DNA from 3 places in the Peribacillus sp. NPDC096540 genome. Region 3 is predicted to be linked to each of the others. Evidence: riboswitches for the same ligand, from Rfam matches in the RefSeq annotation. Region 3 holds a riboswitch; each other region holds the start of a gene.
What was found. Region 3 has a riboswitch for glycine ahead of ACQKMR_RS26900 (amino acid permease). Riboswitches for the same ligand answer to the same signal wherever they lie in the genome.
Positions count from the first base shown of each region.

Region 1 (12,595 bases), on a different contig from region 3:
TATTCTTTTAACTACTATCATAGTTGTACCAAGCATACTAGGGGTAAAGACATCAGCATCCGCAAGTAAAATTTTCGTTATTGCTCAAATCATTTTCGTTTGTTTTTTCTGGATATTAACCGTCAAAAATTTATTAGATGGAGTTGGGACAGGAACTCTTTTCTCGAGTAAACCATTATTCAATTCAGAGGTTCCCTTGTCAGTAATCTTAGCAGGCTCTTCAATTCTTTGTTTTAGTTTCCTTGGTTTTGACTCACTTACTACCTTGTCAGAGGAAACAATCAATCCTGAAAAAACCATCCCAAGAGCTATTATCATAATGTTGCTATTAATAGGGGTTTTGTATATTGGCTCTTCCTACTTAGCACAATTGGTCTATCCGGGTTTTTCATTTGAAAACAATGATTCAGCAGCCATGGAAATCGCTATACTTGTTGGAGGAAACCTATTTAAATCATTATTTATTACTGCGGTAATTATTGGTAACTTTTCTTCAGGAGTTGCTTCAATTACAAGCGCATCACGTGTGTTATATGCAATGGGCCGCGATTCAGTATTGCCTGAAAATCTATTTGGTTATATTCATCCCAAATTTAAAACACCGTCACACGGTATTATCGTGATAGGAATAATTTCTTTACTAGGCGTCGTGTTAACTCTGGAGCAAGTCATCAAGTTTATCAATTTTGGAGGGCTCATTGCTTTTACATCTGTTAATCTATCTGTCATAGCCCATTATTTTATAAAAAATCAGAAACGATCTTTTAACGATTGCATAAGGTATTTATTTTTACCGTTCATTGGCGCAGTATTTACTATGTGGTTATGGTCACATTTAGAAATAGAGGCATTGATTCTTGGAGGCATTTGGGTGATATGTGGCTTAGCATATCTTCTTTATATGACAAATTTTTTCCGCAAGCCTCTTCCTGAGTTTCATTTTGATGAGGAGATCATTCCTCAAAAGGTAGAAGATATGAATGAAAAAACGCTTTCCCAAAAGGTAGAAGACTTTTAATCCGTTTTTTACACTGAAGTAAGTATATGAAACTAAAGGAGGTGTGAATATTTTGAAAATAAGGAAAAATGAAAGCGTTACCTATTTTTAAAGCGGGATTGTTAAAGTAAGAATAACGAACAGGAGGTTTTTTCAAATTGTTGAAGCTGAAAAAGTTTATAAACGGTGAGTGGATGGATTCTTTGAGTAAACAAACGAGTAATGTTGTTAACCCCGCAAACGGCAAGATCATTGCGGAGGCTCCCAACGGAAATGCAGAAGATGCCAGGATGGCCATTGAAGCGGCACGAACCGCATTTGATTCCGGGATTTGGTCAGACCTGCAGGCTTCGGAACGTGCTTCCTATTTATTTAAAATAGCAGAGAAAATTGAAGAACATACATCTGAGCTTAGCGAACTTGAAACAGCCAATACCGGAAAACCTCTTAAAGAAGCAGAGTTTGACATTGCGGATGCAGCGGATTGTTTTCGTTATTATGCCGGCTTAGTCACTAAACCGGACGGCCAAACGTATCCTGTTTCCGGTCCTGTACAGGCCATGGTTGTTCGAGAGCCGGTAGGGGTATGTGGACTGATCGCTCCGTGGAATTTCCCTTTACTGACTGGAGCTTGGAAAATAGCCCCTGCCCTTGCTGCAGGAAATACGATTGTATTTAAAACATCCGAGGTCACTCCGATTACGACTACTAAATTATTTGAGATTATCGAAGAAGTTGGCATACCAGATGGCGTTGCAAATCTAGTTATGGGTGGTGGTGCAACAGTAGGAAATGAACTAGCGGAAAGCGATAAAGTTGATATGGTTTCGTTCACTGGCAGTACATCGACAGGCAGAAGCATCATGAAAGCAGCAGCTGGAAATATTAAAAACATTGCACTCGAATTAGGCGGCAAGTCACCAAACATCGTTTTTGCCGACGCAGACTTTGAGACGGCCGTGGATTATGCTTTATATGGAATTTTTGTAAACGCCGGCCAAATTTGTAATGCAGGATCGCGTTTGCTGCTTGAAGAGAGCATTCACGACAAGTTTATCGATAGACTGATAGAGAAAGCGAAAAAGATCCGGGTCGGCCCTGGTGATCAACCGTCTACACAAATGGGTGCCCTTGTCAGTGAATCGCATATGAATAAGGTACTCCAATATATTCAACTTGGCATAGAAGAAGGGGCGACATTAGCCTGCGGCGGCAAGCGTATCACAAGCAATGGACTTGAAATGGGCTATTTTGTTGAGCCGACGATATTTGTTGATACCAAACCGGACATGAGAATTGTTCAGGAAGAAATATTCGGGCCAGTACTTACCGTGCAAAAATTTAAAGATGAAGCGGAAGCCATCCAACTTGCCAATGATACTCCATACGGCCTCGCAGCAGGTGTATTTTCACAAGACGGCGCGAAGGCTTTAAGAGTGACTAAGAAAATAAGAGCAGGAATTACGTGGATTAATGCTTATAATCTAGCCTACAATGAAGCACCGTGGGGAGGCTACAAACAGAGCGGAATTGGCCGTGGATTAGGAACTTTTGGTTTAGATGAGTTTAGTGAGGTAAAACAAATTAACATTAATTTAGAAGTGGAGCCAACCAAGTGGTTTGATCAATAAAAAATGAAGAAGTAGATATAAAAGAGTAAAAGAGAGTGAGTCACTATACTATTACACTATTTGAAAAATTGAAAGGGGAAATTAATGATGATCTGGGATTTTAATTTCAATCTTCCTACTTCTATAGAGTTTGGGAACGGAAAAGTTAAAAATATTGGGAAAAGAGCAAAAGAGCTAGGAGGAAAAAAGGCACTTCTAATTACCGATAAAGGACTGGCGCAAACTGGAATTTTACAAAAGGTTACCGATTCGTTAGACCAGGAAGGTGTCAATTATATTGTTTTTGATGAAATTACTCCTAATCCAAAAGATGTAGATTGCCATAGAGCCTATCAACAATTTAAAGACGAGGAAATAGATCTTTTGATAGGTCTTGGCGGCGGAAGTTCGATGGATACAGCAAAAGCAATTGGTACACTTTTAACCCATGGAGGAGAGCTTAGAGATCGTTACGGTTTTAATTTACTAGAGAGAGAAATCACTCCACTTATTTGTATTCCTACAACTTCAGGTACTGGAAGTGAGGTTACAACAGGTTCTGTCATTACAGATACAGTTACAAAACAGAAAGAGGCTATACTTGACATTAGACTGGCTCCGAAACTAGCAATTTTGGATCCTGAATTAACTCTAACTCTGCCTAAATCTATTACTGCTGCTACTGGAATGGATGCACTTACACATGCTATCGAAGCTTATACCAGCAATATTGCTGAACCAATTTCAGATGCTCTCAGTCTTTATTCAATTGAATTAATTGCTAAGTACCTTCCGTTAGCTGTAGAAAATGGGAACGACTTAGAAGGACGGAAAAATATGCTTGTAGCCAGTTTAATTGCAGGTATGGCATTTAATCACGCGGATCTTGGTGCTGTACATGCTATGGCTGAACCACTTGGAGGTCTTTATGATACTCCACATGGGGTAGCAAATTCTATCTTTCTTCCACATGTGTTTGAATTTAATATTCCTTCAAACCCTGAAAAACATGCAATTGTAGCTGAAAAACTTGGAGCAAATAAAGAAGGTAAAACAATTGAGGAAACTGCCTATGAAGGTGTTGTATTGTTAAAAGAGCTTGCTCGTAAAATTGGCATTCCTGATTTTCGAGATTTAAATAATGTCAATCCGGAAGATTTCCCATTCCTTGCTGAAGGGGCAGCAGTTCATTTATGTACACAGACGAATTCAAGAAAAGTGACACGCGAAGATTATTTGGCATTATTCCAAAAGACTTATGAGGCGAAAAACACAACATTAATTTAAAAATTTAACTAGATTAATGTTGATCTAGAATTTTTGAATCGGCGGCCGGCTTGATGGGAGTTTTAATTGGGCGGCCGCCATGTTTTACAGAAAACATGCGTATGCCCACTTGCTGCGGGTACATAATTAGCTATTTATGGATATGAGATTGCTATAAAGTAAGATTAACGAACTGGAGGTTTTTCAAATTGCATAAGTTGAAAATGTTTATAAACGGTGAGTGGATGGATTCTTTAAGTAAACAGAAGAAAAATATTGTAAATCCGGCAAACGGCAAGATCATTGCAGAGGCTCCCAACGGAAATGCAGAAGATGCCAAGATGGCTATTGATGCAGCACGACTAGCATTTGATTCTGGGATTTGGTCGGACTTACCGGCTTCGGAACGGGCTTCCTATTTATTTAAAATAGCGGAGAAGATTGAAGAAAATGTATCTGAGCTTAGCCAACTTGAAACAGCCAATACCGGAAAACCTCTTAAAGAGTCAGAGTTTGACATTGCTGACGCAGCGGATTGTTTTCGCTACTATGCCGGTTTAGTCACAAAACCGGACGGCCAAACGTATCCTGTTTCTGGTCCTGTACAGGCTATGGTTGTTCGAGAGCCGGTAGGGGTATGTGGACTGATCGCTCCGTGGAATTTTCCTTTACTGACGGGAGCTTGGAAAATAGCCCCTGCCCTTGCTGCAGGAAATGCGGTCGTGTTTAAACCAGCCGGGATAACTCCGGTTACCACTACCAAATTGTTCGAGATTATCAAAGAAGTTGGCATTCCAGATGGCGTTGCCAATCTCGTGATGGGCGGTGGGGGAACCGTAGGAAATGAAATAGCGGAAAGCGATAAAGTCGATATGGTTTCATTCACTGGCAGCACCTCAACGGGCAGAAGCATCATGAAAACAGCTGCTGGAAATATTAAGAACATTGCCCTCGAACTAGGCGGCAAGTCACCTAACATCATTTTCGCCGACGCAGACTTTGAGACAGCAGTGGATTATGCTTTATATGGGATTTTTGTAAATGCAGGTCAAGTTTGTAATGCAGGATCGCGTTTGCTGCTTGAAGAGAGCATTCACGACAAGTTTATCGATAGACTGATAGAGAAAGCGAAAAAGATCCAAGTCGGTCCTGGTGATCAACCTTCTACAGAAATGGGTGCCCTTGTCAGTGAAGCACATATGAATGAGGTACTCCAATATATTCAACATGGCATAGAAGAAGGGGCGACATTAGCCTGCGGCGGCAAGCGTATCACAAGCAATGGGCTTGAAAAGGGCTATTTTGTTGAGCCGACAATATTTGTTGATACCAAACCGGACATGAGAATTGTTCAGGAAGAAATATTTGGGCCAGTACTGACTGTACAAAAGTTTAAAGATGAAGCGGAAGCCATCCAGCTTGCTAATGATTCCCCATATGGCCTCGCAGCAGGTGTATTTTCCCAAGACGGTGCAAAGGCTTTAAGAGTGATTAAGAAAATAAGGGCCGGAATTACATGGATTAATGCCTACAATCTAGCCTACAATGAAGCCCCGTGGGGAGGCTACAAACAGAGCGGAATTGGCCGTGGATTAGGAACTTTTGGTTTAGATGAGTTTAGTGAGGTAAAACAAATCAACATTAACTTAGAAGTGGAACCAACCAAGTGGTTTGATCATTAAAAATTGAGAAGTAGAGATAAATGAGTAAAAGAGAGTGAGTAATGCTTACATCGAAGAAGTTCTAATAATAGAGGAAGCATTTTTTTGAATCCACCAAAATTTTAAAATGTTATTTCTGTAAATGGGCTGGAAAAGAAAGAAAGCTGTCAGCCTAATTGTTTATTTTACTAGTGCTAGTTCATCAAGATTTGTTTTTTAAGACCTAATTTAAGACCTAACAAGAAAATAATAATATTTTACAGTATATGTATTATATTCCACGCGCTCTTTCTCCGTGGCGTTTACTAGGGAGAATCGAGTAATCAGAAAATATGTTGGTTCCTGGTAGTCATTATTGACTACACAATTCCGTTTTGCCTAGTTTTATAGGTTGGCAGGAAGCTTGCCTATATATTAACGAGGACGTAATACAAGTGGGAGGCAAAGTTCATGTCGAATAATGAAAAACAACATCTTAATTTACCTTTTACCGGAATCTGTACGTTCGGGAAATATCCCGTATGTCCTGATCTAGACCAGCTAGATGCAGATGTAGCTGTCATTGGAGTTCCAAATGATATGGGAACACAATGGAAGTCAGGCGCAAGAATGGGTCCAAGAGGAATTCGGGAGGGCTCTACATTATATAGTTTCGGGTTAGATGGTGCCTATGATATTGAAAATGATATCATTTATCTTGGCCCGAAATGGAAAGTCGTTGATTGCGGTGATGTAGACATAGTCCATGGGGATATGATGCAATCCCATGATAATACGGAAATAGCCATTCGAAAAATCGTTTCAAAAGGTGCAATGCCAGTTGTTTTAGGTGGAGATCATTCCATTACAATTCCAGTAGGAAAGGGCTTGGGTGAACTCGGGCCATTTCATGTGATCCAGATTGATGCACATTTAGACTGGGCAGATCACCGTTCAGGAATGCGGGTTGGACATGGAAGTTGCATCCGCCGCTTATCTGAAATGAATCATGTTCAAAAGATTTTCCAATTGGGCATTCGTGGAATCAGCAGCAGTAAAAAAGAAGATGTCGATGCTGCCAGAGAATACGGAAGTGTCATCTTGTCTCCCCGCCAAATGAGAAAGATGGGATTTGAACAGGTTCTGGAACTTATTCCAGAAGGTGAAAAATATTATATTACCATGGACATTGATGGCCTCGACCCATCGATCGCCCCTGCGACAGGCACACCTTCTCCTGGAGGCCTGCTTTATGATGAAGTCAACGAATTACTCCATGGAATTGCAAAAAGAGGAGAAGTAATCGGTTTTGATATGGTAGAAGTAGCTACTCCTTACGATCATACGGGAATAACTGGACAAGTGGCAGCGCGCCTCTCATTAGACTTACTTAGTTATGTTTTAAAAGAAAAAGAGAAAAACCAGGCTGCAATCAGCGATTATCAAGAGCAGAACTACATAAAGAAGCATTAGTCTGTTAAATTTGAAAGCGTTTGCTGATATAAAGTGATTTTCCTCCGTTTTATCTTTTCTTAGTTTCCTGAATATGTATAAATAAAGAGGCGATACCATAAAAAATACTTATGTAAATAATGTACAATCGCGAATATTTAGAGTGTTTCAAAAAAATATATAGCTGATGACGATTGTGGGAGAGTGCAATGTAGACAGCCACTGAAGGAGCAAGTTCCAAAAAAACCTTGGAACAAATCTCTCAGGTAAAGAACCACAATGGGACGCAACTCTGGAGAGAGCGTTTATAAAACGCCACCAAAGGGGAAGACTCTTTTTAGCATAGAGTTAAACTCTCAGGTAAAAGGACAGAGAAGGGAATGTTGCCATTACCCTTTTCTGTCCTTTTTTGCGTGCAAAAACAGGGAACATGATATGAAGTGGCAGCAGCTATCTAAAAAAAGGAGGAAATAAGAATGAGTTTGCAGAAAAATGATCAAACCATTTTTAAGCAATTGAAAACGAAAGGCAACGGCAACATCAAACACTAGAGTTGATCGCATCAGAAAACTTCGTCAGCCAAGATGTATTAGAGGCCATGGGAAGTGTGATGACGAATAAATATGCAGAGGGTTATCCAGGAATACGTTATTATGGCGGATGTGAATTTGATGATGTGGCAGAACAAGCAGCTATTGAGCACTTAACAAAGCTGTTTGGTGCCAAATATGCAAAGGTTCAGCCTCACTCAGGTGCATACTCGACTTGGAAGTATTTTGTTCTATCACAAATGGGATGCCAGTACTAGTTTGTGCCTCCCATGATTACTTATTCCCTATATCAATACCAACATGTCCACCTTTTTTTAGTATTAAAGAATACTATATGTCTGGCATTACTCCCCTAGTAGATACCGGTTTTTCAGTAGTGTCTGGAAATTAGGAGTATCTCTTGGCGATGAACCACGCTTTGGATTACGTTAAACAACTTATTGGGCAGGGAGTTCAACAAGGGATTATTTATTATTTGTAGAACTTATTACTTAATATTTTTTTCTGGAAGGAGTATTTAGATGAGACAAATAATCGCTCTGTGAAGTATTTAAGTGAGGAGGATGAATATGTTTCAAACACTAGAGGATTTCTTAAATTATGGAATAAATGTAAGTTTACATATTTTGGGGTATTCGTAATATAAATAAGTAGCAATAAACTTCAATTGTAAATTAAAGACCTAAAAGGTGGGATAGAATGGATGCATTTTTGACAGTTATACCAATTATACTTATAAGGTATGGCCTATTGAGTGCAATAAGTAAAGAGGGGCCTAAACGTGCAGGTTTCTTTGCTCCATTATTGGGAAAAGAAAAAGTGGCTTTCTGGATTTATCAAATTACGACCGCCCTTATTCTATTATTTTTATTACTACTCAAAATTAGAACAGACTCAGTTTGGTTTTATATCGGCCTAATAATCTATATTTCAGGAATTGTTTTATATGCGGTATCTATAGTAAATTATGCTAAACCTAAAATGAATGGGATAAATGTAAACGGGTTATATCGAATATCCCGCAATCCTATGTACATTGCATATTTCATTTACTTCTTGGGTTGTGTATTGCTTACACATTCATGGATATTGCTTGGGTTATTAATAGTTTTCCAAATATCAGCGCACTGGATTATTCTTTCAGAAGAAAGATGGTGTATCAAGAAATTTGGGGAAGAGTATATAAAATATATGAATAGAGTGAGACGTTATTTTTAGATAGGTACGGTACAAATTTGATATTCAAGTGGTGATCCCCCATCTTTTAAAATATTCATTAAGGAAGCACATAACGGACTTCCTTTAAAACTTTAAAATAATCAACATTATTCTTAAACATAGCCTTTATTATAAAAACAAAATTTTGAAAGAATGTACTTAAGTTAACAGGTGCGTTAGTTGATTAAGGAACACAAAAATGATCAATCTTTTTTATAAAAGAATAATCCAATTAAATAGTATAAGGGCATGTTTTGATTAATCTTTTTTCAAAACATGCCCTTTCTATTTATTCCTTTATCAAGGTGGAAAAAGAAGCTCTTCCTATTGGGTTTTTGCATCTTTTAATTAGCACATTTAGTTGTGAATTTGAAAGAAGGAAACAATATATTGTTGCTAAACTTTATACAAAAAAACAGCTGTCGACTTTGTCGACAGTCTGGAACCATATTAAATATGGTGTCTTTTTTATTTTAATGGGATTTCGAAATCTCCAATAGTCAAAGTATTCCCATCTTTTATTTTGTAATTTTTACGATATAATTCCATCATAATATCGCCAGCTTGATCTGTCCTGTCTTTATATTCGGATTGAGGTTTATAAGTAAAAGGGAAGACTTTTTTATATACTTGAACTGAATTTCCTCTGTATTTTTCTCCAATGATTTTGTAAGTATGATAGCTTACTGCGTAGTCATCCTTTAAATTTCGATCTTCTATTATATGATACTCTTGGGCAATGTAAAGTCTAGGTAAAATAGAAATGACAAGGACAATAAATATGACAAGACTTATAATTAGTGGAATTTTTGTATTTCTGAAATATAAGAATGAAGCTATCCAATAAATAGTTAAAAAGAAGAAATAAGGGATCAGTGTTCCCATAATAAACTCTTTTCCATCAGGAGAGATAAGAGCAAATTCTAAAGAAAGTAGAATCAACATTACAAACCGTAGAGTTAAATAAACTACAGATAAAGAAATAAAAAACAAGTTCACTTTTCGGCTCGTTCGGTATGGCGGTGAAACCGTAAAGGGAACAAGAACCTACAAAATGTAGGCGTTAGCCGTACAGATCGTGGTTATCGGTCCATTTAATGCCGAAGCGACACGTACAGAATGACAGAAAGGTGTTTTTCCGTTATGATAAGTCTGTAGTGCTCCCGCCTGAAATATATTTTGATACTCTAAATATTCTCAAAATGTTATAAATAAAGGCTAGTCGCAAACTAACTGAAAGTGAAAACATACCTTTTCCAGACAAAGACACTAATCGCTCCACAGTGATATTAAATTCATTTAGTGTAGTTTTAAAATAGAGTCGTACCGTTTATAAAAAACATATATCGGTTTAAATAAAGTTTAATCGTTTATAAAAATGATAAACCGAAATGAATCCTTGATTTTGATTTTCCTTAATGCTCTTCGGGAATGCTAAAGGGGAGTTAATTGTATGTGGAAGCTAAACTTCTATTTCATTGAGCTTTTCGGTTATAATGGAGTTGGATGTCTTCGTTTGCGATTATGTGGAGACCCGAGTTTTATATTATCTGAGGTCAGTATACCTTACATCAAAGGAGTTTATTCATAATGCATGTGCTACAAAAAACACAAAAAATAGTTCGCTATCAGAATCAACAGGGCAAGATACATTACGGTATTGTTGAGGATGAGATGATATTACAACTGTCTAGCAGTTTTGCTGAACTTGTCAACAAGGAAATAAAGTATGACGGGGTAGAGCTGAAATATAGTGACGTGAAAATTTTGGAACCTGTAAAACCCTCGAAAGTGGTTAATTTCGGCTGGACATATGCAGGTCATGCGAAGGAAACAGGGGGAGAGGCAAACCTTGTAGAACCATTTCTATTTTTAAAGCCATTATCTGCGCTTATTCCAGACAAGGAGAAAATTATCCTTCCTCCAAACGATCTATCCAACCAAGTAGAACTTGAAGGGGAAGTAGCCTTGGTAATTGGAAAGCGCGGAAAAAACATTAAAGAAGAAGATGCGCTTGATTATGTGTTTGGTTGTACGATATTTAATGACGTCACAGCAAGAGATCTTACAAAAAAAGATCCACAGTTTACGCGGGGCAAAGGATTTGATACGTTCGGACCTTTGGGGCCGTGCATCGTTACCGGGGTAGATCCTACAAATTTGCGGATTGTGACCACTTTAAACGGCCGCGTTGTACAAGACGGGAATACCAATGAAATGTCTCTAAGCATTCCGTATCTAATCAGCTGGCTTTCGCAGGTAATGACACTTGAGCCAGGTGACATTTTGGCCACGGGTTCACCATCTGGCAGCTGCCCGATCAAGTCGGGGGATGAGGTCGTTGTTGAAGTCGAGGATATCGGTCGGTTATGTAATGAGGTTCAGTAGGATTTGCCAGCATTCTTAATAACCACAAATGAAAATATTCATAAATAGATGAGCCGACTTTTTAAAATGTTACAGGGGGCATCGTAATAAAAAGAAAGAAGAGTTTCTTTGTACTTGCATTCGCATGTGGTGCTGCTAGAGAAACGGCAGTATTAAAAGAGCTTGGTGTCAATTAATTTGAGATAAATGATAAACCTGATGGTCAATGGCTAAATAAAGTTGAGTATTGAATCATTCCTTAATGAATTCTGAGTGGCAACTGAAGAAGAAATGGAAAAGGCAGCAGAGCTTGAAATTAGACATATGGCTTTCATGAGGTTGCAGGAAATGAATGTACAATTTGACAGTGCGTCTTATAAAGAACTATTAAAAGAGTTTCAAGATTTTGAAACCGATTCGAGTAAATTTGGGAGAGATGTATCCAGCCGTTTATCCGTTCTGTATGAATGGCCAATCAGAATTAATCATGCAAACGGCCCTATTTATATTGGTGAACACGATTTATATGAAGAAGAAGAGAATGAAGATTGATATTGAAATTTACACTTGGCATAGTCGTATAGGTTCATGTATTAGCTATTAATGTATTTTAAATCGATTTTAGAGCGTTAACCAAAAGGGTTAACGCTCTTTTTGTTTACAAAATTTGCTGGATATGAAGTAAGGGGATTCTTCCTTCTTTTTGAACTAAAGGGGCAGTTCAGTTGAACAAATCTTTTTATATATTGTTGCTGTGATTATTGAAAACAAAGTATTAAATTTAAAACCATAGAATAAGTATTAGAAGTGAAAAGGAGCTTGCCTAGTTATTTTTTTCTTCTTGTTTTCGTTTTATCTCAAACTTTCTTCCTTTTTATTATTAGGGGAAAAGACGTTTTTTCGAAAAAAGGAAATTTCAATCTCATGAACTTCTTTAAAAAGACATCAATTTTCTTTCCTGCTTATAATAATACTCGAGGGTGAGCAAACATGAAAAATAGAATAAAAACAAAAATGATAAAAATACTCAGTGGTAACAGGGAAACTAGATTAACCGTTCAAGTTGCAGATACTCAAATAAAAATAGAAAAGGGCTTAATGTTTGTTGGGAAATTACCCGAAAATGAGGGGATGTTATTTGTGTTTTCAGAAAAAATATATGGTGGCTTTTGGATGAAAAACACATTAATTCCTTTATCTATTGCTTTTCTTGATTCAGATGGGGAAATTCTAAAAATACTTGATATGGAGCCTTGTAAAAAGGATAAATGTCCTACCTATGATCCAGATCTTTCTTATCATTATGCAATTGAAGTGAATCTTGGATGGTTTGAAAAGAATCAAATCAAAGAAGGGGATTATGTAAAGTTTGATTGAATTCATCTCACCACACTTCTAGTTCTTAGAGGTGTGGTGATTTTTTAATGGATATTTATGTTAATATCGCTGAAAAAATAGTGAAGAAATGTACATAAACTAACAGGTGCGTTAGCT
Region 1 is NZ_JBNNTG010000056.1:6,332-18,926, reverse strand. Features, by position in the region: gene ACQKMR_RS26455 (APC family permease) at 1-1,018, shown strand, start outside; gene ACQKMR_RS26450 (aldehyde dehydrogenase family protein) at 1,156-2,628, shown strand; gene ACQKMR_RS26445 (iron-containing alcohol dehydrogenase) at 2,713-3,894, shown strand; gene ACQKMR_RS26440 (aldehyde dehydrogenase family protein) at 4,083-5,555, shown strand; gene speB (agmatinase) at 5,985-6,986, shown strand; glycine riboswitch at 7,153-7,252, shown strand; glycine riboswitch at 7,253-7,346, shown strand; partial or broken gene glyA (serine hydroxymethyltransferase) at 7,442-7,761, shown strand; gene ACQKMR_RS26425 (methyltransferase family protein) at 8,216-8,734, shown strand; gene ACQKMR_RS26420 (hypothetical protein) at 9,203-9,733, opposite strand; gene ACQKMR_RS26415 (fumarylacetoacetate hydrolase family protein) at 10,325-11,122, shown strand; gene ACQKMR_RS26410 (hypothetical protein) at 11,375-11,653, shown strand; gene ACQKMR_RS26405 (DUF192 domain-containing protein) at 12,092-12,478, shown strand.
Region 1: linked by a shared signal. The riboswitch ahead of glyA (serine hydroxymethyltransferase) and the one ahead of ACQKMR_RS26900 (amino acid permease) in region 3 are both predicted to bind glycine.

Region 2 (12,595 bases), on a different contig from region 3:
GTAATTCCGTCATAAAAAAAACTCACATGTAGTAGTTTAACAGACTTTAACACTCTAAAAAAGAAAGTACTATTAAGTCGATAAAGAATTTTACGAAAATATTTTTTGATTATTAGTTAAAGCAATTATATAATAAAGATTGTCTGTATTCGTTAGGTAGAAGGGAGTTTTTATGTTTGGAATTATTATATACACTGCTCATCATCATAGGAGCGGTTATTGCGTATTCACTTTTTAATTGGTACCGCCAGCGTAAAATCGTTAAAACGTTAACACAGGATGAATTTATTGCTAACTACAGAAAAGTACAACTAATCGATGTGCGGGAACCAAATGAATTTGATAATGGTCATATCTTAGGCGCAAGAAACATCCCTATGACACAAATGAAAACTCGCCTGGTTGAAATTAGACCGGACAAGCCTGTATACTTGTACGCTCAAAGCGAAATCATCAGCGGAAGAGCTGCAGCCATGCTATACAAAAAAGGCTACAAAGAACTGTTTCATCTAAAAGGCGGTTTCAAAATGTGGACCGGTAAAATTAAAGCAAAGAAATAAGAACCCATCTCCGCATGGGCTCTTTTTAATTAAAAAGCTATCATTCTAAAAATTGAAATGAAATGCCGTCTTATTGCTTATTATGTCTTATGGTATATTCATTTCCAGCCGGTCATTCTCTATACATATAAAAAATAAAAATCCCCGCTCTGATGGCGGGGATTTTTATTTAGGCTATTAAGCTTGATAACGGAGGACTGGTTTTCTTGCAGCAAGTGTTTCATCCAGCCTTTTAATAACTGTTGTATGTGGCGCTTCCTGTACGATTTCCGGAGTTTCTTCCGCTTCCTTAGCTATTTGAATCATCGCATCAATGAACGCGTCGAGAGTTTCCTTTGACTCCGTTTCAGTCGGTTCTATCATCATTCCTTCTTCCACGTTCAACGGGAAGTAAATAGTAGGTGGATGATAGCCGAAGTCTAGTAATCTTTTGGCAATATCGAGTGTTCGGACGCCCAACTTCTTTTGCCGGCGGCCACTAAGCACAAATTCATGCTTACAATGACGATTATATGGTAAATCAAAATATGGTTCCAACCTACGCATCATATAATTCGCATTGATGACCGCATTCTCCGTGACAGCCTTAAGACCATCAGGACCCATTGAACGAATGTACGTATAAGCCCTCACATTTATTCCGAAGTTTCCGTAATAAGGTTTAACTCTTCCGATGGATTGCGGGCGATCATAATCCAGCATAAATTGCTCATCTCGTTTGACCACGAGTGGTTTAGGCAAGTAGGGAATCAAATCCGATTTTACTCCGACAGGACCAGAACCCGGACCACCGCCGCCATGTGGACCTGTAAATGTTTTATGGAGATTTAAATGGACCACATCAAAGCCCATATCACCTGGGCGGGCTTTAGATAAGACTGCATTAAGATTGGCCCCGTCATAATAAAGCTTCCCACCAGCATCGTGGACAAGTTTTGCCATTTCCAAAATATTCTCTTCAAACAATCCTAGCGTATTGGGATTCGTCAGCATTAAAGCCGCCGTATCCGAACCTACCACGCGCTTTAAATCTTCAAGGTCAACTAAGCCATTTTCATCAGATTTTACCGTAATCGTTTCCAGTCCCGCAACAGTGGCGGAAGCTGGATTCGTACCGTGTGCCGAATCAGGAACAATCACTTTCGTCCGTGCTGTATCACCGTTCGCTTCATGGAAGGCGCGAATCATCATTAACCCTGTCCATTCACCATGTGCACCTGCTGCTGGCTGTAAAGTCACTTGATCCATCCCTGTGATTTCTGTTAAATGTTCTTGCAAGTCAAATAATAGTTCCAAGGCTCCCTGCACAGTCGCCGGATCTTGATATGGATGGATATGGGCGAAACCGTTAAAACGCGCCACATTTTCATTTATTTTCGGGTTATACTTCATCGTACAAGAACCGAGTGGATAAAAGCCCGAATCCACCCCGTGATTCCGTTTGGATAAAGCCGTATAATGACGCATGATATCTAATTCCGATACTTCTGGAAGCTCAGCCTCTTCTTGACGGATGTACTCGGCAGGAAAAATCTCTTCAAGCGAAATTTTTTCAACATCCATTTCCGGTAGACTGTACCCGATTCGACCGGACGTACTGATTTCAAAAATGAGTGATTGATCTTGATTATTCATGTTGATCCCCCAATTCCTGCGCAAGTGCATCAATTTCTTCTTTTGTTCTAAGTTCTGTTACAGCCACAAGCATATGGTCTTTCAACTGTGGATAAACAGTCCCTAAGTCGAAGCCGCCGATCATTTCTTTATCAAAAAGACTTTGATTAATTTCTTGGTAAGGAGCCGGCAATTTAATGACAAATTCATTAAACGAAGGTCCTTCAAACACCACTTCTATTCCTTTTTCCTTTAAAGCTTTTTTCGCATAATAGGCTTTTTGAATATTATTAACAGCCATTTCTTTGACACCCTTTTTCCCAAGTGCGGTCATCGCAACAGAAGCTGCTAAAGCATTCAACGCCTGATTGGAACAGATATTGGATGTTGCCTTGTCACGACGAATGTGTTGCTCACGAGCTTGAAGTGTCAGTACAAATCCCCGTTTACCATCTTCATCCACTGTTTGCCCGACGAGACGACCTGGCACTTTTCGAACAAGTTTGTTCGTGACCGCAAAGTATCCGCAATGAGGTCCGCCAAAAGCTGCTGGAATACCGAATGGCTGAGCATCGCCTGTTACGATATCAGCTCCAAGGGCACCTGGGGGTGTCAATGCACCTAGTGCAAGAGGGTTACTCGAAACGATAAACATGGATTTCACATCATGAATGATTTCTTCCATTTCTTTCAACGGTTCAATACGTCCAAAGAAGTTTGGATATTGGACAATGACTCCCGCAATATCATCTTTTGCCAATTCCTTTAAGGCGGCTAGATCTGTCACACCATCTTTAAATGGAATTTCAATGACTTCTACTCGCTGACCTTTCGCATACGTCTTAACGACTTCCCTTGATTCAGGATGTACTGCAGCTGAAATGAGAATTTTCTTACGTCGTGTATGACCGGATGCAAGCATCGCTGCTTCCGCTAATGCCGTCCCTCCGTCATACATGGAGGAGTTAGCTACATCCATTCCGGTCATTTCACAAATCATCGTTTGATATTCAAAAATGGCCTGAAGCTCCCCCTGTGAAATTTCCGGCTGATAAGGAGTGTAGGCTGTATAAAACTCCGAACGGGATAGAACGTGATCGACGATGACCGGTGAATAATGGTCATACACGCCCGCACCAAGAAAGGAAGCATAGTTTTTAAGATCAGCATTCTTGGCCGCAAGTTTTGATAATTCTTTCATTAAGGCTGGCTCTGATTTAGCTGGTTTAATGTCATATTCGCCTTGAAAACGGACACTTTCAGGAATATCGTTGAAAAGGTTCTCAACAGAAGGGACCCCTATTACCTCCAGCATTTGTTGTTTATCCTGCTCTGTCATGGGTAAGTAACGATGTTTCATCTTAATGACCATTCCTCTCTATTTACGTGGTTTTTTATAAAAAGGTGTTTGTATAATAACGGCTTTCAATCGTTTTGAACGAATTTCCACTTCGACTTCCAAATCCATCACCGAATAGTCTTTATCGATAAGTACCAATCCTACATTTTTCTTCAAGGTTGGTGATTGAGTGCCAGTCGTAACTTCACCAATGACTTTATCCCCACTGTATACCTTATAACCATGACGAGGAATGCCTCGGTCAATCATTTCAATTCCGACAAGCTTACGTGGTGCCCCATTTTCCTTTTGTTCAGCTAGAACGGCTTTCCCGAAAAAGTCGGCTTCCTTATCCACTTTAACCGCAAAACCAATCCCGGCTTCAATTGGGGTAATATCCGGTGAAAGCTCCTGTCCATAAAGCGGAAGTTTAGCTTCAAAGCGGAGTGTGTCACGTGCCCCTAAACCTATCGGCTGTATCCCTTCTTCTTTTCCTGCATCAAGAATAGCTCTCCAAAGGGCCGGGCCATTTTCACTGCGGCTATATATTTCAAAACCATCTTCACCCGTATATCCTGTACGTGAAACGATCGTGGAAAGCCCATTTATCAGGACATTTTCCTTGAATTTAAAAAAGCCAATTTCACTCAAAAGTGTATCATTAGATAGTTTTTGTAATATTTTCTCTGCAAGAGGTCCCTGCAATGCCAACTGTGTATAATCGCTTGATACATTCGAAAGTTGGACATCCTCTGAACAATTAGCTTGAAGCCAGTTAAAATCTTTTTCTGTATTGGCGGCATTGACCACGAGCAGATAGTCATCTTCTGCTCTTTTATAAATGATAAGATCGTCAACCGTACCGCCGTTTTCATAACACATAGCCGTATAAATTGCACCACCCTGTTTTAGCTTTGATACATCATTGGTCATCATTTTTTGTAAAAAGGAAAGACTCCCTGGTCCCTTTACATCAACCTCACCCATATGGGAGACATCAAATAAGCCAGCTTTTGTACGAACTGCTTCATGTTCGTCCTTGATACCCGAAAATTGAACAGGAAGTTCCCAGCCGCCAAAATCGATTGTTTTTCCTCCGCATTCACGATAAACCTCAAATAGTGGCGTTCTTTTTAAATTGGTCAAAAAATGACCCCCCTTATATTTTTTAAATGTACTTTGCTTTCTTTTCTAAAATCTTCTTTCCATTCAATCAGATCTTCTTATACTTCTCATCCTGTTCATAATGAGGAAAAAAGGGCACAAAAAAGGACAGAGAAAGCCCTATAGAGCTTTTTCTCTGTCCTGAAACCTGAAAGTTTACCTATATAATAGGTTTTCCCCTTTGGTGGCCGTCCTGCAACGAGCGGCGCTCTCCAGAGTTGCGTCCAATAAGAGTTCTTTTGCCTGAGAGATTCACTGCTAAGTTTGCTCCTTCGGCGCTACATTCGTAGTCTCTCCCCTTATCTTCACCCGCATATAAATGTGTCTCCACCAATTAGGAAAGTAAATAATTCCTACTGATAGTTAGTAAAACCTCTGTGCATTTACAAAATGCGTTCTCTACCAACTCTCCTTAAAACTTCGGGGAACTTAATGAATGATCTCTAGTCTGTTAATCTGGGATAAAGTAGGAGCCGGTTGCCCATACTATTAAAAACGCTACATTCAGAAAAATGGACGCTTCTTTTAAGCGTTTGGGAAATTGGAATTTTCTAAATATACTTACATCCTACCTTAAGAAACTTTTCTCTGCAATATCTTTTTACAGAGAAATATTTTTCTTACTACACATATAAAATGTTCGGGTTTCAACCCTAAATAAGAAAATTATGATTTTAGAAGGAGTAGTTTCAATGAAAATTAATATATCCTTCAGTTCTGATTGGAATGACGGGTTTCTACAAAAGATGGAAAATGACGGTCCATGGGGAAATTGGGAGCTTTATAAATTGGCTGTTCAAATGGAAGAAAACCTCATTATTCCTGATTTTGAAGGTTTACAGGCACCCAAGCATCTTCCACAGCTCACCCCGCTTCCCCACCAATTGGAAGCAGCAAAGCAGGTAGTTGAAAAGATGAATGGAAAAGCCATTTTAGCTGATGAAGTAGGTCTCGGTAAAACAATCGAAGCTGGCTTGATTCTAAAAGAATACATGATCCGAGGTCTTGTTAAAAAAGTATTAATCCTTGTACCCGCTTCACTTGTAAGTCAATGGTCTTTTGAATTGAATACCAAGTTTCATATTCCGGCTGTTGTTCAAAGAAAAAGTTATGTGTGGGAATCATGCGATGTTGTTATATCATCCATTGATACAGCGAAACGCGCTCCGCATCGAGATATCATTTTTAATCAGGAATATGACTTTATCATTATTGATGAAGCTCATAAACTTAAAAATAATAAAACGAAGAACTATGAATTTGTCCAAAATCTGAAAAAGAAATTTTGTTTACTGCTGACAGCTACGCCAATTCAAAATAAAGTCGAAGAAATTTTCCATCTAGTTTCGTTATTAAAACCGGGGCACCTGGGAAATGCAACACTCTTTTCTGAGAAATATAAAGGCAAAGGCCGTAATATTATTGAGGATGAGCATCTAAAGGAACTCGTCAATACTGTAATGATTCGGAACCGACGGGCTGATACTGGAATTGAATGGACCAAAAGGCAGGTGGAAACAATCATCATTGAATTTTCTCCAACTGAACAAGCCTTGTACGACGCTGTTTCCAAATTTAAGCCTGTTTCAGATAGGGCGAAGGGAAGTTCTTTTTCAGCACTCACGCTCCAAAGAGAAGCATGCAGCAGCAGAGAAGCCGTTTTTTATACATTGAAAAACATGAAAGCCAAATATGAACAGCCTTCCCCTGACTTCTTAGCAAAGCTGGATGAGCTGTTTGAGAAGGTAAATGAAACGGTACAAAACTCCAAGGCTGAAAAAGCTTTAGAACTCATCAAGAAAATTGATGACAAAGTGATTATTTTTACGGAATACAGAGCTACTCAGCTATATTTACAGTGGTATTTACAACAGAATGGAATTTCCTCGGTTCCTTTCCGCGGCGGATTTAAGCGTGGAAAAAAAGACTGGATGAGAGAATTATTCCAAAAGCAGATTCAGGTTTTAATTGCTACCGAAGCTGGTGGGGAAGGAATAAACCTTCAATTTTGCCACCACTTGATTAATTTTGACCTGCCATGGAATCCAATGAGACTTGAACAAAGAATTGGACGGATTCACCGACTTGGTCAGGAAGAAGATGTCATGATTTATAACTTTGCAACGAAAAATACAGTTGAAGAACATATTTTGAAATTATTATATGAAAAAATCCATTTGTTTGAAAAAGTAATTGGTGAATTGGATGATATTTTAACGAAGCTGGATATTAGCAACATCGAAGAATATTTAATTGACGTGGTCGGTGAGTCAAGAACAGAGGGTGAAATGAAAATTAAGATGGATAATTTTTCATCCATGATTCAATTCGCTCAAGCTATGAAGGAAGGTGAGATTCATGCAGCAACAGGAAATTCATAATTTTTTAATAACTTTCTTTGAAGCTAATGATTGTGAAGTACTAGAAAATACCCCATCCCATATTACTGTTCAACTGACGATTGAAATGGATAAAGAGTTAATGAACCGTCCCTTTTATTGGCATTATCTCGAAAAAACGGGCGGGATTCCAAACCCAGCACAGATTACTTTCATTACCGATCCTGAACAGGCTCCACCCAATATGAAAGGAGAACGAATTCACTTTGGTTCGCCCCGTCTCCGTCAAATTATCGAATCAACAAAAAGGCTGGCTGGATATACTAGACTTTTCGAGGATACACTTCCATCAAATGGCGGGCATAATCCATTGTTTCCCTGGCTAACACTAAATGTGAAAATATCTTATCAATGTGATCGAAAAAAAGATATCTTTATGTCTGTCGGATTGAATTTAATCTCCGGAGAGATCATGGAAGGATTTCACAATCGTGTTTTACCGGTTAAGGTCACACCGAAGATACCGGATTACTCCTTCACCCTCTCACCGTTAATCATGCCAAAAAGTGGGTTAGCAAGACTTGATACATATATCCGAACCAGTTTCGAGAACGATGACCATTCTTGGGCGGAAGAAGCCATAGAGCGCTGGCAGAATGACTTAAATTTATTGGAGCATTTTTATAAGGATATGGATGAAAAAAGCGAAAGTTATTTCACTGAAAAACAGGCATTACAGGCCCAATATGAACCAAATATTCTAATATCAATCATCAATGGCGGTTTATTTTACTTATCAGATAGAGCGTTAGGATAAATGGATTTTTTTCAAAAATGACTTCTCTACTACAAATGCCTAGCTATATTTGCCTGACTAAACAAAAAAACAGATGTCCCAAAGCTTAGGACATCTGTTTTATTTTTTGATTTTTTTTCTTACAAACATCGACAAAGCGAAAGGGACAATACCAAACCAGTGGGACACACCATGACTTTTATCCTCTTTCCGATGACGGCGTTTTTCTTTCCGTTCTTTCTTGGTCAAATTAAAATATTCGACAAGCTGCTGTGTAAGATATTTGATATAAGCATTTGTAGACATACAATATCACCCTTTAATAAAGCATGCCCCGTTTATGCTTCTTTTATTCTTTCAAGTTTACCCGAGATGGTTACTATTTGGATCTGCTTGTTGTATCATGGTAAGCTCTGACTTTTCATATAGGCAACCCTATCATTGAAAAAATCATTCCGTTCGATATCCTCATACTCAGTTAGCCAAAAACGGTTTTCATCCTTCCTGAATCCCTTCTCCACTTGTTACTGACATAGTTATCACAATGGAGTATTTTCAATCTACTAATTCCATATCACTGAATCCGCACCTCAGGTTGACTTCATCCGTGTTACACTGACTGTTTTTCTATCCATTCTATAACTCTACCTAATTCTTTGTCATATTGAATAATGATTCTACCAACTCGGTTATTTTTAGTCGAGGAAGCAAATTCGATAAAGGCATAACGTGCATCTTGTTTCGTTAATATATAATGGACATCACCATTGGGATATGAGATATCCCCCTGAAGGTTCTTCGGTATCTCTTCACCCCACTCAGCTGTCACCTCATTAACGGCTAGATGCACTAGATGATCGGCTACAAGCGTTTCTTCCACTTCTTTATAAAATTTTTTATCGATGATAAATTGATCGATCATTAATATCGTGAACATGATAAAAACACTCGCTACAATCATGACCATCGGGAAAACGACCCCTTTTTGATTATTCATCATCTTTCGACTCACTTTTAAAGAAAGGATGAAACCTACGAATAACAGTATTTCCCGCGTTATCCGTTATATTTAACACAATGACGTTACCATCCTTCTCAACCTGGAATTTTGAAATGTTCTGCAGGATGACCTCATGACCTTTTCCATTCACTCGCCTGCGGAGCTTATCCTCATATTGTTCAATAAAAGATAACTGGTCACCTGAAAGTAAATATAATTTATTATCTATTACATCCTGACTTTTAGCACCCCTGACCTCCTGTTGCATTTGCATCGTAAAGATTTCCCACTCTTTAGGATGCAATTTGTCTTTTGATTCTAACTGGGTGTGAATAATTGAAAAAAGTTGTAAGATGAAAATAGATGTGGTCATTAATATCATTAAAGAAAAAAGCATTTCAATTATTGTAAAGCCATCATTTTTTCGCAGCATCACAAATGGATTCTGATTTACCGACTGCATTTTCATATCGTACACATCCTTCAATCATACCTGGAAAATCCCTCTGGTCCTTCCATGTTAGTTCATACAATCTTTTCTGGAAATGGATTTCCTGGTCGACAGCATTTACCTCCCCATCCATGAAAGCGGTCAATCTTTCATATAACAAATAGTGGGCTTCTGTTCTTAAGACAACATTTTTCCGATTGGTCATTATCTCCTCCAGTATCGGCAGAATCGAAATGACCAAGAATATACATAAAGAAAAAGCGGCTATCATTTCTAAGTAGACATAACCTCTACTGTTTCTCAATCCTAAACCTCCCTTTACCGATATTAAGGACTAACTTGTACTTCCCTTTTGTCGTATCAATCATCATCGTCCCTGCTTTTGAAGCATTTCCATACTGATTAAAATGAAACGAAAGTCCTAATGTTCCACTTAAGAACTGTATATCCTTTGGTATGCTCCTCTCAAGCACAACCCCCTCCTTATAGGATGTTACCGTGTAAATCCTATTCGTATTATCCATATGAAGGTAAATCAGACTTTCATGGCTGATGGCATACTGCTGCGCATAGAAAATGTCCTCTTTCAGTTGAGAAATGAATATCCTATTTTCCATTCCTTTAATGAAGCTTGGATATAAATTTAGACCGATGCCACTTAGCAGTACAAAAATAACGAGGACGACGAGGGTTTCTGACAGTGTATAACCTCCACAGGAAGGCCGCACAATCAATTTGCTGCTACTCAATTACCGTAACCTTTCCCTTGTTATCCAGACTAATACCATCCCCATTCGGGCATGATTTTTGTTTAAGGTACCCTTGACTTTCCAATTCATCAATATTCGCAGGAAGTTTGCCATTATCTATTTCATAGGCTTGAACCTGTGCTTGAGCCATCTTAACAAACGCTTCACATCCTTTAGAGTGAATCGTCGATTGATGCTTTGTTATATTTGGGATTGTAATAATTAAAAGAATGGATATTACGAGCAAAACAATAAGCATTTCAATTAATGTAAAACCTCTTTCATTCAACATTTTCTTCATATCATTCTGCTGCCAAAAACATGAAAATAGATGAGGAATTTCATACACTTATTCTATTCCCAAAATTATTCCAGCGCAGATTCACCTCCAGAATTTATTAAGAATATTCTATATCCCTTCGAGCAGAGAAAACATTGGCAGTAAGACTGCTAAATAAATGGAAACAATCAACAGGCCGATCAATGAAAACATAAGAGGCTGAATGATTTTCAAAATTGAATTCATTCTTTCTTCAATTTTCTCTAGCAAAAAACGACTGTAATGAAGTAACTCTGAATCAAGCCTGCCGTACTTTTGACCATTTGCGGCTATTAATGATAAATTTCTATCAAAGTAAGGCAGTTCCTGAAAAATCATTTCTAGCGATCTGCCTTCAATTAAATCATCTTTGATAATTGAGCAAAGCTTCTGGTAAAAAGGCTGTTGCTGATTTATGGAGAATAATTTGATGCTCTCGTTAATGGAAAGCCCTCCAGAGAGTAAGCCACTGAATTGGCTTGTAAAAAAATACGTTTCATATAACTTAATGAATGTACCTACGAGCGGAATGTTTATTAATATTCTTCGCTGCCTTAAGGGACATAACTTGTTAAACCAAAATTGTTTGAGTAAAAAAAAGAAAAGAAGCAATGCGAGTAAGATAAAGGGGACGACAGGAAGAATAACTGAAGAGGCTACCAGTAATTTCAGGATGATATTCTGTTCAACATTCATCGTAAAAAAGATTGTCTGGAATTTTGGAAGGAGGACACTCTGCAGGATATAAAACACGATGTTCACAAAAAAGAATAAGAAAATTGGATACACCATCAACTTTTTCACCTTATCCAAATCTTCTGTTCTTTTCTTCCAGTATCTACCTCCTTCTATCAACGCCCGATTGAGGTCACCGCATTGTTCTCCATAAAATATATAGCTTACAAGCTGTGGATGAAAATTAAGATGGGTTAACACTTGATGCAGCGGATGTCCGTTCCTTAAATCCTGAATAGCTCTAGTAAAATCCTCAGCTTTCTTCTTTGATTCCTGAAACTCCAGAAAATGTATCGCCTCGGCTAAGGGATAGCCATGACTTAATAATTCCCCCAGCTTCGAGATAAAGACAGCTTGTTCTTTTATCCTCCATTTACTTTTTGCCTTCATCGTATACCAGCCGTTCAAATTCATGTGAATCCACATAGCCCATTGCCACCGCTTTTCCTATCTCATCCTTTAATTGGCGGTAGGAGACCGTCCCCTTCCCTTTTTCCTCTCTCGTCAGCTTCAATACTTCTGCCAAGCTTTTTCCATAAAGTAGTTCATACACACTTGCCCTTTTATTACGAGCAATCATTTGGCAACCAGATGTACAAACCTCTTTACATTGCAGACATGTTAGTTCAACCAGCCGTTGAGCCGTCACACCAATCAAACTCTGTTCTATCTCAAGCAAGCTGATTCCAAATTCGAGCAACCTAGAGATAGCTCCTTGTGCATCCCTTGTATGCATGGTTGTGAGAATTAAATGACCCGTTAATGCAGCGCGAACTGCAATTTTTGCTGTTTCGGAATCCCTGATTTCACCGACCATAATCACGTCGGGATCATGCCTAAGCACAGCTTTTAGACCAACAGAATACGTAATTCCTGCCTTTTCAATTAATTTGAACTTGTAGAACCTTTTCTGACACATTTTCAATGGGATCTTCAAGTGTAATGATGTTCCGGTTAATCATTTCTTTTGAATGATGAAGCAGGGAGTATAATGTCGTGGTTTTCCCACTACCAGTCGGACCGGTAAATATGAGCATGCCATGGGAATGTTTCAGAAGAGCAACCAGTTTTTGAACGGTGTTTGGAAATAGGGATAACTGTTCTAGAGGAAGGATATTCTGCTGGGGAATCAGGCGGATGACCAAACTTTCGAGATGTGCAGTTGGTAATGTGGAAAGGCGAAGTCCAACCACTTTTTTTGCTAAATTGACGGTAATTGAACCACTCTGAGGTCTTCTTTTCTCACCTATATCCATTGCGGCAAGGAACTTTAAATGGGAGATCAGTCGTTCCGTTTCAAAGAATGACAATGTTTCCTGAGGAACGAGCTTATTGTCAATCCTAAATTGAATGAGAGGGCCCTCTCTGCGTGGTAAAACGTGAATATCCGATGCCGATAATTGAATGGCACGGGAAAGGATTTTTTCTGCTTTCTTTTCAATCGATATCAAATCTTTCATCACCTCCTATGTTTCTTGTAGTAGTGTTTCGACATTGCACGACAAATTCCTCCTTTAAAATAAAAAAAT
Region 2 is NZ_JBNNTG010000003.1:163,849-176,443, reverse strand. Features, by position in the region: gene ACQKMR_RS04760 (rhodanese-like domain-containing protein) at 177-560, shown strand; gene gcvPB (aminomethyl-transferring glycine dehydrogenase subunit GcvPB) at 738-2,195, opposite strand; gene gcvPA (aminomethyl-transferring glycine dehydrogenase subunit GcvPA) at 2,188-3,534, opposite strand; gene gcvT (glycine cleavage system aminomethyltransferase GcvT) at 3,553-4,659, opposite strand; glycine riboswitch at 4,812-4,895, opposite strand; glycine riboswitch at 4,899-4,986, opposite strand; gene ACQKMR_RS04740 (DEAD/DEAH box helicase) at 5,370-7,058, shown strand; gene ACQKMR_RS04735 (YqhG family protein) at 7,036-7,833, shown strand; gene ACQKMR_RS04730 (YqzE family protein) at 7,933-8,118, opposite strand; gene comGG (competence type IV pilus minor pilin ComGG) at 8,423-8,809, opposite strand; gene comGF (competence type IV pilus minor pilin ComGF) at 8,802-9,281, opposite strand; gene ACQKMR_RS04715 (hypothetical protein) at 9,229-9,567, opposite strand; gene comGD (competence type IV pilus minor pilin ComGD) at 9,554-10,012, opposite strand; gene comGC (competence type IV pilus major pilin ComGC) at 10,005-10,313, opposite strand; gene comGB (competence type IV pilus assembly protein ComGB) at 10,422-11,492, opposite strand; gene ACQKMR_RS04695 (ATPase, T2SS/T4P/T4SS family) at 11,440-11,985, opposite strand; gene ACQKMR_RS04690 (ATPase, T2SS/T4P/T4SS family) at 11,948-12,526, opposite strand.
Region 2: linked by a shared signal. The riboswitch ahead of gcvT (glycine cleavage system aminomethyltransferase GcvT) and the one ahead of ACQKMR_RS26900 (amino acid permease) in region 3 are both predicted to bind glycine.

Region 3 (4,371 bases):
GTTTTTATGACAGATAAATTGGATACAAGGTTTGGACAAATAGGCTCTCTTATTGCATTGGTGTTAGGAATTTTGTTTTGCTATAAAGCCTTCAAAATAATGTCACCATTACGCCATACCTTGCTAATCACAACGTTTTTTATGTCGTTATTAGGTGCGTTAATCCTTCTTGTATTCTTGATTGCTTGTTTTTAATAGGAGTGTCTTATGCCCTCTTATAGAAACCATCTAAACGAAAACACCCAAAATTAAAAAGCATTGTTTTTCAACTAACGAGTGCGATAGCGCCATAAGAAGGCCGCCTTTTGGCGGCCTTTTGAATATACGATCATTACACAAATCGTCCATTCAAATCAAAGTGAAAAAATACCCTTAATTAACTATCGAGGCAGTTTAGTGAAAGAAGGTTAAAGGTCTTCCTTTTTCTATTTATTCATTTACACAAGATATTTTACGCTCTCAATAGCCGCACGTGTAATATATGGAATAATTTGCGATGGTAAAAGTTAATAAAAATGAGAAAAAGAAGAAATTTAATGAAAAACAAAGAATCATGGATTAAAGCAATTGTAATTGCAGTTGTTTTGGCCTTCACCATTAGAACACATATTTTTGTTCCTATTGTCGTAGCTGGAGAATCCATGATGCCAACATTGAAAAATCATGAGTGCATTATCCTCAATAAGTTCTGTACCAAAATCAATGATATCTATAGGTTTGATATTGTTTTTTTTCATGCAACCAAAGAGAAAGATTACATTAAGATTATAAAGAAGATAATGAATATTATCTTTTTAAAAAGCTAGGATAAACAAACCAAAGAGGCAAACGGATTTCCGCTCGCCTCTTTGGTTTGTTTTAGTTCTAGAAAACGATACTATCTATTAATGATGGTCATTTTTATTTTGCTCTTGATCGTGTTTATGGATAGTATTTACCTTGATTATGCGGTCCGGCTCCCGGCCAAAACCATCAATCTCTAAGCGATCCTTGAACGCTTGGATTACAGAGTACGCATTGGTATCGGGTGTATCCAACATGCCTTGGAAATTCACATATTTGATTCCGTTTTTCTCACCATAATTGCCTGCATGATTATGCCCGTTGAAGTAAGCCACTACATTGCCCGCAGACTCCAGTTCCCGCGTGATTTCAGCGTCATGACACTTAACAACCACGCAGGATATTTTCACGAATGAGAAGTTTAGAGAGAAAATCAAAGAAATGATCTAGGCGAAAAACAAGAACTAAATTTAGAAATTATTGTCATTATTAGGGTGATCAAGCATTCTCCCTGTAAGGGAGGGGGTTAATACCATTTCATAATCTGAAATATGTTAGGGCACTCAATCACCACTAGATAATTAAACGGGATTCTGTAAGTCCAACTATTAGTTTAGCAATCCATTCTGCAACATCAGTTTTATCAGACTGCTTCATATGTTGGGCAAAAACTCAATATCTTCAGCATCTAGTAAATTCACACATGGTTTCCAGTAGACAATATGGGTACATTGATAATGCTTAATCCAGTCAACCAACTGCATTAGAAATACAGTTTTAGATGAAAACGTGAATCTCCTTTCCTTTTTGTTTTATAATATTGAATCCGTTTATCAGCCGGGAGTTAAATCTTACAAGAAGAATATGTGTTTATCTACCTAGAAAACCAGGCTTTGAAAAGAGAAGAAAGAACCGGAGTAACGTATATCCAAGTAAATAATTTGGATCAATAAGGTTTATTATTGTATAACTAGAGATGAGATTTAAAGTTTGATTTCAAAGTAGCTAAGCTTGATTCTAATAATTAAAAAGGGACGAATGGACCATGGCAAAACAACAAATCGGTGTGATAGGTTTAGCCGTAATGGGTAAAAATCTAGCGTTAAATATTGAAAGTCGAGGTTATTCTATTTCTGTTTACAATCGTCCGTCTGAACTGTAAAGGGGGTATGAACTAAAATGAGTAAGGAAAAGAAAATCAAGCTAAAGAAGCCAAAGAAGTGGTGGGTATGGGTTCTAGCAATTATCCTCATTGCTAATATAGCAAGTGGTTGGGACAAAGAGGAAGTTGCTAAAGAAGAGAAGGAGGGTGCCTCTAAGCAATCTATACTGTTGCAAGGATTCTCGCGAGTCTCGCAATACGTCAATTTTCTCTTTTTCCATACATCAATTGTGTTAAAAATATAGACATTATGTCCTTTCCCATCTTTAGATTTAGACGTATTTTCAATGGGCAAAATGCCTAAATCCTTCGTTTTTCTCAGCATCCGTTCAAAAGTGGATCGGTTTACACCTACGATTCAACAAATTTGATTTTGCAATTTAATAACTTTTAATTTATGAACTGTTAGAAAAATCAATATCGTCTATGTTTAAATTTCAGAAAATAATGATTTTTCAGATAGTTATTGAAATTTCCATTAAAACCCGTTAATATACAACTATTAAAGCAACTTTATATCAGCGGATGATGATTGTGGGAGAGACTAAACGTTGTTTAGCACCGAAGGAGCAAACCCTAAAAAGCAGGGAACTAATCTCTCAGGTAAATGGACTACAATTGGACGCGTCTCTGGAGAGAGCCATAGGCCACCGAAGGAGTTAAACTCTCAGGTAAAAGGACAGAGGAAGATAGGAAAACCCCTATCTTTCCTCTGTCCTTTTTTGTATTTGGAAAGATAAAAAAAGGAAAAAGAGAGGAGTGTGCATTGAAATCTGTTAAAAAAAGAGTCAATCTTTGATTTCAACGATTAACGCACAATGTTTTTTTCAAAAAGATTGGTAGATTAGAAAAAAAATTAAAAAAGGGGACAGAATATGAATCTATTTTGTAAAAAAATCTATTATTAAAGAAAGCGCTTACATGAGTGGGGTCATTCTCCCAGTACGCTAATTATTTAACTCATTGAAGGACTGACCCTTTAGTCAGGAAAAAATCACAAATAGCCTATAAAACTAGAAAGTGGGAAATCATATGCAGGAACAAAAGCTGGAGAGAGGCCTAAAAAACAGACATGTACAACTCATCGCTATTGGTGGGGCAATCGGAACGGGATTATTTCTTGGGGCAGGAAAATCTATTCATTTAGCAGGACCATCAATTTTATTTGCTTACATGATTACAGGCGTCATTTGCTTTTTAATCATGGGCGCACTTGGAGAATTACTCTTATCCAATTTGAACTATCATTCTTTTGTTGACTTTGTAGAGAATATTTAGGTAATATGGCAGCATTTTTAACTGGGTGGACCTATTGATTTTGCTGGATTTCAATTGCAATGGCAGACTTAACAGCAGTTGGTCTTTATACCCAGTATTGGTTTCCCTCCGTACCACAGTGGATGCCAGGATTATTTGCGCTTGTCATTTTGCTATTTATGAATCTTGCAACCGTAAAACTTTTTGGCGAAATGGAATTCTGGTTCGCATTAATTAAAGTCGTCGCTATTTTAGCACTCATTGTTATCGGTATTTTCATGATTATTAAAGGCTTTTCCACAGATTCAGGCGCAGCCAGTTTCACGAATCTATGGAGTCACGAAGGTATGTTCCCAAATGGAATAAATGGCTTTATCCTCTCATTCCAGATGGTAGTGTTTGCGTTTGTTGGTATTGAACTTGTAGGACTTACAGCAGGTGAAACAGAAAATCCAGAAAAAGTTATCCCAAAAGCAATCAATAATATTCCTATTCGGATTATAATTTTCTACATTGGTGCACTTATTGTCATTATGAGTGTTTATCCGTGGAACGCAATCATCCCATCGGAAAGCCCATTCGTCCAAGTATTCGTGGCTGTTGGTATCGCTGCGGCTGCTGGCATCGTCAATTTTGTCGTCCTAACATCGGCTGCTTCGGCATGTAACAGCGCAATCTTCAGTACAAGCCGGATGGTATACTCACTGCCAAAGATAAAAATGCACCTGTGCCATTTGCAAAACTTAATGCCCGTAAAGTACCTTCCAATGCATTGGCCTTTTCAACTGTCGTCATTCTAATTTCCGTTGTTTTGAACTATTTAATGCCAGAGGGAGTATTTACGTTAATTACAAGTATTTCTACAGTATGTTTCATCTTTATTTGGGGAGTTACTGTCATCAGTCATTTAAAATACCGCAAAACAAGGCCAGATCTAGCGAAAATGAACAAATTTAAATTACCACTTTATCCAATTTCTAATTACTTGATCCTTACTTTCCTAGCGTTCGTACTTGTTGTGCTTGCACTTTCGGAAGATACTCGTGTTGCCTTGTTCGTAACTCCTGTTTGGTTTATTATGCTGATTACGATTTATAGGATGCGGAAAACGGAGGTAGATCAGTCGAATCAGAGGAAGGCAGCGGGAAATTAAGTGGCAATCTGCCCGC
Region 3 is NZ_JBNNTG010000061.1:11,474-15,844, reverse strand. Features, by position in the region: gene lepB (signal peptidase I) at 537-806, shown strand; gene ACQKMR_RS26915 (hypothetical protein) at 885-1,118, opposite strand; partial or broken gene ACQKMR_RS26910 (NAD(P)-binding domain-containing protein) at 1,829-1,939, shown strand; gene ACQKMR_RS26905 (hypothetical protein) at 1,963-2,190, shown strand; glycine riboswitch at 2,471-2,570, shown strand; glycine riboswitch at 2,574-2,630, shown strand; partial or broken gene ACQKMR_RS26900 (amino acid permease) at 2,978-4,355, shown strand.